One region of the Erwinia sp. Eh17-17 genome, then DNA from elsewhere that is predicted to be linked to it. Evidence: predicted binding sites of a transcription regulator. Region 1 holds the regulator's gene; the other holds the start of a gene.
The links. Region 1 encodes ArgR, which controls arginine synthesis, uptake and breakdown. Its sites were predicted from a motif close to ANTGAATAAAAATACANT; they were not measured.

Region 1 (3,421 bases):
TGGTCACAAGGCTAGCGGCGCTGGCACCGAATGACAGAACAGAAGCAAGACCTAACGCAGCGATAGTAAAAGTGGTTTTCATGATGATGACTCCAGAATAAGGGTTGTGCGGTAACCGAAAGGGCTAAAAAGCGTTTGTTATACTTGGGGTTACCGTATTTCATTAATTAAATAACTAATTAATAAGCAGATGATTCTCTGAGTTACTTGTACAGCTCAGCCGTAGCATGCCAGTTACCGTTCTGATAATTCTCGATAACGCGATAGGCGCTGGCACCTTTATCGGTTGCTTTATTATTCAGTGCCTGACGGATATCCATCGGTGAACCGCCCACGCCGCTGACGCTGACAACGCCCATCGGTTGCAGATTTTTTGCCTGATCGGCATTAACAGATTCAGCGGCAAAAGAACCAAATGACAGCGCAGATAGCACGCTTAATGCAGCAATAGTAGTTTTAACGTTCATGATATTTTCCTCGTCAACTGTTTTTATCTTTTTGCTTACTGTGATTTGCATCACGGAAACTAGTATAGATCTGATAACGTAAAAAATTAATAGCAGGCTAATAATGTTTTGTTGGGATTCTTCTTAAGTTGCGAGGTTTTTAATAACTAGCCGTTATAAAAAACGCTTATATTTTAACCATGACCTGTTAAATGCTTGTAAAAACATTACCCTGCGTGAATTTAGCTATCTGTGCGCTTATTAGGGGTCGATCACATTGCTGAAATAAATTTTGCGGGGGGAAGTGACAGGTGGGTGAGAGAAAAGGTAGTGGAATATGCTGCTGGTGATTGTTATATAAGGGAAATAAAAAAGGACTGACGATGGTCAGCCCTGAAGAGAAGGCACCGCTGGCATGTGTTGCCGCCAGGTTAACGTCTGCGGCGGCTTATAACTCTTGTTCGAACAGTACCAGCACCGCATCGTGCAGCTGTTTCACCGTAAATGCACGGGCAGGCGTGATGAAGATGGTGTCGTCCCCGGCAATCGTGCCGAGAATACCTTCTGCCTTACCCAGTGAGTCGAGCAGGCGAGCAATCAGCTGGGCAGCTCCGGGGCTGGTGTGAATCACGACCAGCGCATCATTGAAGTCGATATCCAGAACCAGATTTTTCAGCGGGCTGGTGGTGGTTGGCACGCCCAGCTCTGCCGGCAGGCAGTAAACCATCTCCATTTTGGCATTGCGGGTACGCACAGCACCGAACTTTGTCAGCATGCGGGAGACTTTCGACTGATTAATATTCTCGAAACCTTCTTCCTGAAGTGCGCTGACAATCTCGCCCTGCGAGCTGAATTTTTCTTCCTTGAGTAAGGCTTTAAACGCCTTAATCAGTTCTTCTTGCTTTGATGGGTTACGCATAGGTTACCGATAAAAGGAGGTTATTAAGGGATACCCTCAGCGGGATATTACATTATTATGCATTTAAATGAATGTTTATGCAAATAAGAAATGAGATTCCGGGCATTCCCTGGCCGCCGGGAAGGGCAGTTTAACAAACTTTAGTGGTGAAAAAAAATGAGCTGACGCCGTGCTGAAATGCGCACGATGTGAACGGTTTGTTATAATGTTGAGGTTGTTCGGATTAGCGCTAAAGGTGTAATGTAACGCCGCAACATGATTTAAATACAGATGGATTTCCCGGCACATGTAATGTTCAAAATATAATAAGGAGTTTAGGATGAAAGTTGCAGTCCTCGGTGCAGCAGGTGGTATCGGCCAGGCTCTGGCCCTTCTGCTCAAAACCCAGCTTCCAGCAGGCTCAGAACTCTCACTCTATGATATCGCCCCGGTGACTCCCGGTGTGGCGGTTGATTTAAGCCATATCCCTACCGCAGTAAAAATCGAAGGTTTCAGTGGTGAAGATGCGACTCCGGCGCTTAAAGGTGCTGACGTGGTGCTGATTTCTGCCGGCGTGGCTCGTAAACCGGGTATGGATCGTTCAGATCTTTTCAACGTTAATGCCGGTATTGTGCGTAATCTGATTGAGCAGGTGGCATCAACCAGCCCGAATGCCCTGATCGGTATCATCACTAACCCGGTGAATACCACGGTGGCGATTGCTGCTGAAGTGCTGAAAAAAGCCGGTGTTTACGACAAAAACAAACTGTTTGGTGTGACCACGCTGGACATCATCCGCTCGAATACCTTTGTTGCCGCGCTGAAAGGCAAGCAGCCTCAGGACCTGAATGTACCGGTTGTCGGAGGCCACTCCGGCGTGACCATTCTGCCGTTGCTGTCACAGATCCCTGGCGTGACCTTCAGCGAGCAGGAAGTTATCGATCTGACCAAACGTATTCAGAATGCAGGCACTGAAGTGGTCGAAGCTAAAGCCGGTGGCGGCTCAGCCACTCTCTCTATGGGGCAGGCGGCTGCACGGTTTGGTCTGTCGCTGGTGCGTGCGCTGAAAGGCGAAAGCGACATTGTGGAATGTGCGTATGTCGAAGGGGACGGCGAACATGCTCGCTTCTTCTCACAGCCGCTGCTGCTGGGTAAAAACGGTATCGCTGAGCGTCGCCCAATCGGCCCTTTGAGCGCGTTTGAACAGCAGTCGCTGGATGGTATGCTGGATACGCTGAAAAAAGATATTACGCTCGGCGAAGAGTTCGTTAAGTAAATATCCTTCAAACGGGTGCCTCAGCACCCGTTATCTTCGCTGTCAGTCAGGCCTACTGGCTTTGGTTCTGGGCCGGGCTATCCTCCGGATACTCCTGCACCGTGACCGGCAGCGTCATCTTTTTGTCTTCACGACTGATCTCAACGTTAATCACCGTTCCCGGGCGAATTTCCGCGACCTGGTCCATGGTTTCCATGGGGGAGATGGCGGGGGTGTTATTCACCCGCGTAATGACATCGTTAACGCGCAGACCGGCAATATCTGCGGGGCCGCCTGCTTTCACCACGGTCACAACGATGCCCTGGCCCTGAGGGTGTTCCACACTGGTATTTTGCCCGCTAAAACGGCGGAACTCCTGGCCCGTTATGCCAATGTAACCACGGATCACGCGCCCGTCGCGGATCAGCTTTTCCATCACCTTGGTGGCCAGCTTGGTCGGGATGGCAAAGCCCAGCCCTTCCGGGGTCTCACCGTTACTGCTTTTATCAAACGACAGGGTATTAATCCCCACCAGTTCGCCCAGTGAGTTGATCAGTGCGCCGCCGGAGTTACCCCGGTTAATCGATGCATCCGTTTGCAGGAAATCCTGATGGCGCGAGGGGCTGAGGCCGACGCGTCCGGTGGCACCGATAATTCCCTGCGTGACCGTTTGTCCGATGTTGTACGGATTACCTATCGCCATCACCAGATCGCCAACGTGTGCCACGCGCTGCGGATTGATAGGGATCACGGGTAAGTTAGAGGCGTTGATTTTCAATACGGCCAGGTCGGTCAGAGAATCGGAGCCCACCAGCATCGCTT
Region 2 (3,421 bases), on a different contig from region 1:
GAGACAGTCACCTGCTCAGGCTGGTCCGGCGCTTCCAGCGGATCGACGGTCCACACCCAGCAATCTTTGTTCGGGGCATTCCACGGGCTTTCCAGCACGCCGCCTTCGGTAGAGATGTGCCACGCGTTTTCGTCGCGGCTGTAGATTTTTTCCAGCGACGCGGTGGTCGGGATATTACGCTCTTTCAGATAATCCAGCAGGGCTTCACGGGAACGCAGGTTCCACTCGCGCCACGGGGCCACCACTTTCAGCTGCGGAGCCAGCGCGGTGTAGGTGGTTTCGAAACGCACCTGGTCGTTACCCTTGCCGGTTGCGCCGTGGCACAGAGCATCAGCGCCCACTTTCAGCGCCAGTTCAACCTGGGCTTTCGCAATGATCGGACGCGCCATAGACGTTCCCAGCAGGTAGGTGCCTTCGTAAAGGGCACCGGTCTGCAGCACCGGATAAACGTACTCGCTGATGAACTCTTCACGCAGGTCCACCACGTGGCATTCTGACGCACCGGACTGCAACGCTTTCTGCTCAACGCCTTCCAGATCGCCACGCTCCTGGCCGATATCCGCCACAAATGCCACCACTTCACAGCCGCCGTAGTTCTCTTTCAGCCATGGAATGATGGCCGAAGTATCCAGACCGCCGGAGTAAGCCAGTACGATTTTTTTGATGCTTTTGTCTTGCATGATAATCCCTTGAAAACGTTTCTGATTAAGCGAGGATACGGGTGCCGATGGACACCCCGTTAAATAAGGTCGGCAGCTGTTCAGCATGGCGCCAGCTGGCGATATCCACCGGGCGACCCAGCGTGCGGGCGGCTTCCAGTGCGGCATTCACTTTAACAATCATGCCGTCGGTGATCACCCCGTCGGCGATCAGCTGCTCGGCTTTCTCGGCCGTCATCTCTTCGATACGCTGTTTGTTGGCATCGAGAATTCCGCTGACGTCAGAGAGCAGGATCAGATCCGCACCCAGCGTGGCGGCCAGTGCCGTCGCGGCCTGGTCGGCGTTGACGTTCATCAGCAGGCCATCGGCTGTAATGCCAATCGAACTGACTACGGGCAGATAGCCCGCGCCCAGCAGCGTATTAATCAGGCGTGGAGAACCCGGTGTTGCCAGCCCCACGTGGCCCAGTTCATCATCAAACTGCGCCACCTCAACACTGCCGCCGTCGCCCAGGCACAGGCCAACGGCGTCAATGCCATGTTTTTTCGACCAGGCCAGCAGCGTTTTGTTCGCTGTACCCGCTAACGCGCCGGTGATAATGTCGATCTGATCGGCGGGCGTGACGCGTAATCCGTTTTTCTTCTTCACCGGGAGCGACAGCTTGCTCATCAGTTCATCGACCAGGCAACCGCCACCGTGAACGATCAGCAGCGGGCGCTGATGCGTGGTACGGTAGCTGACCAGCGCAGTAAACAGACGCTCCAGCGCCTCTTCACTGTCCAGCAGCACACCGCCTAACTTGATAATTAACGGATTGGTCATTAACTCAACTCGCTCTCTGTGATAGATAGAATTTTCGGTTTCCATCTGGTCGCTGATATTGTATTTTTATTCACTATTAGTGCATGAATATTGATACTATCCTAACCCAAGGACTGTCAACAGTGAAGACAAAATTACCGCCTTTTATTGAGATTTACCGCCAGTTGATTGCAACGCCATCAATCAGTGCCACCGACAGCGCACTCGATCAGAGTAATCAGACTTTAATCAATTTGCTCGCCGGCTGGTTCCGCGACCTGGGCTTCAGCGTAGAAGTTCAGCCGGTGCCCGGCACACGTAACAAATTCAACATGCTGGCGAAGAGCGGCGCGGGTGCCGGTGGCCTGCTGCTGGCCGGTCATACCGATACCGTTCCCTTCGATGATGGCCGCTGGACGCGCGACCCTTTCACGCTGACCGAACACGACAACAAGCTCTACGGTCTGGGAACCGCCGATATGAAGGGCTTCTTCGCCTTCATTTTAGACACCCTGCGTGATATTGACGTGTCAGCCCTGAAAAAGCCGCTCTATATTCTGGCGACCGCCGATGAAGAGACCACCATGGCCGGCGCGAAATTCTTCTCGGAATCGACATCGCTGCGCCCGGACTGCGCGATTATCGGTGAACCCACCTCACTGAAGCCGGTGCGCGCCCATAAAGGCCACCTTTCCAACGTTATCCGCGTTCAGGGCCAGTCCGGCCACTCCAGCGATCCGGGGCGCGGCGTCAACGCCATCGAGCTGATGCACGAGTCAATCACCCAGCTGATGGAGCTGCGTAACACGCTCAAAGCGCGCTACCACCACGACGGTTTTGCCATTCCCTACCCGACCATGAACTTCGGGCATATCAGCGGTGGCGATGCAGCCAACCGCATCTGCGCCTGCTGTGAACTGCATATGGATATCCGCCCGCTGCCGGGCCTGACGCTGAGCGACCTTGACGAGCTGCTGAATGATGCGCTGGCCCCGGTCAGTGCACGCTGGCCGGGTCGGCTGACCGTCGGGGAGCTGCATCCGCCTATTCCCGGCTACGAGTGCCCGCGCGAACATCAGCTGGTGCAGGTTGTGGAAAAACTACTGGGTACGGAAACGGAAGTGGTGAACTACTGCACCGAGGCCCCTTTCATCCAGCAAATCTGCCCGACGCTGGTTTTAGGACCGGGGTCGATCGACCAGGCGCATCAGCCGGATGAATTTATCGATACCGCGTTTATTAAACCGACCCGCGAATTGATCGCCCAGGTGGTGCATCATTTTTGCCATCACTAAATGAAAAACCGAACAAACGGCTGTGAAAACAGCCGTTTGTCCCTGATTTCAATTATTCTTGATGATAAGAATAACTTATCTCACTCAACTGTAATTAAATTTCATAAATTCCCGCTAGTTAGCGGCACGTTACGGCCAATTTAAGTCAATTGACGAATGGTTCTTTACGTGGCTAGATAAAAGGCTGCGTTATGCCCATCAGGGTGAAATAGAGTGACAAATACAAGAAGGGTGTCAGGGATCATATGAACGAACAATATTCCGCAATGCGAAGTAATGTCAGTATGCTCGGCAAACTGCTCGGGGATACTATTAAGGATGCACTGGGAGAGAACATCCTTGACCGGGTAGAAACCATCCGTAAGCTCTCTAAGTCATCACGTGCGGGAAATGATGCCCACCGTCAGGAACTGCTCACCACGCTGCAAAACCTGTCCAATGACGAACTGTTGCCGGTTGCCCGCGCTTTCAGCCAGTTCCTCAATCTGACCAACGTGGCCGAGCAGTACCACACCATTTCACCCAAAGGTGAAGGTGCCAACCACCCGGAGCTGCTGGCAAAGACCTTTGACCGCCTGAAGCAGCAGCCAGACCTGACCGAAGCCGACGTTCGCGAAGCCATTGAATCCCTGTCGCTCGAACTTGTCCTCACCGCGCATCCAACT

Region 2: the regulator ArgR is predicted to act here: its motif matches at 1,540-1,557, upstream of argE (acetylornithine deacetylase).

What each region holds. Positions count from the first base shown of each region.
Region 1 is NZ_JBDFQT010000008.1:134,213-137,633, reverse strand. Features, by position in the region: gene yhcN (peroxide/acid stress response protein YhcN) at 1-82, opposite strand, end outside; gene yhcN (peroxide/acid stress response protein YhcN) at 204-467, opposite strand; gene argR (transcriptional regulator ArgR) at 895-1,365, opposite strand; gene mdh (malate dehydrogenase) at 1,685-2,620, shown strand; gene degS (outer membrane-stress sensor serine endopeptidase DegS) at 2,673-3,421, opposite strand, start outside.
Region 2 is NZ_JBDFQT010000009.1:123,135-126,555, reverse strand. Features, by position in the region: gene ABEH87_RS19085 (argininosuccinate synthase) at 1-680, opposite strand, end outside; gene argB (acetylglutamate kinase) at 706-1,482, opposite strand; gene argE (acetylornithine deacetylase) at 1,605-2,756, shown strand; gene ppc (phosphoenolpyruvate carboxylase) at 3,002-3,421, shown strand, end outside.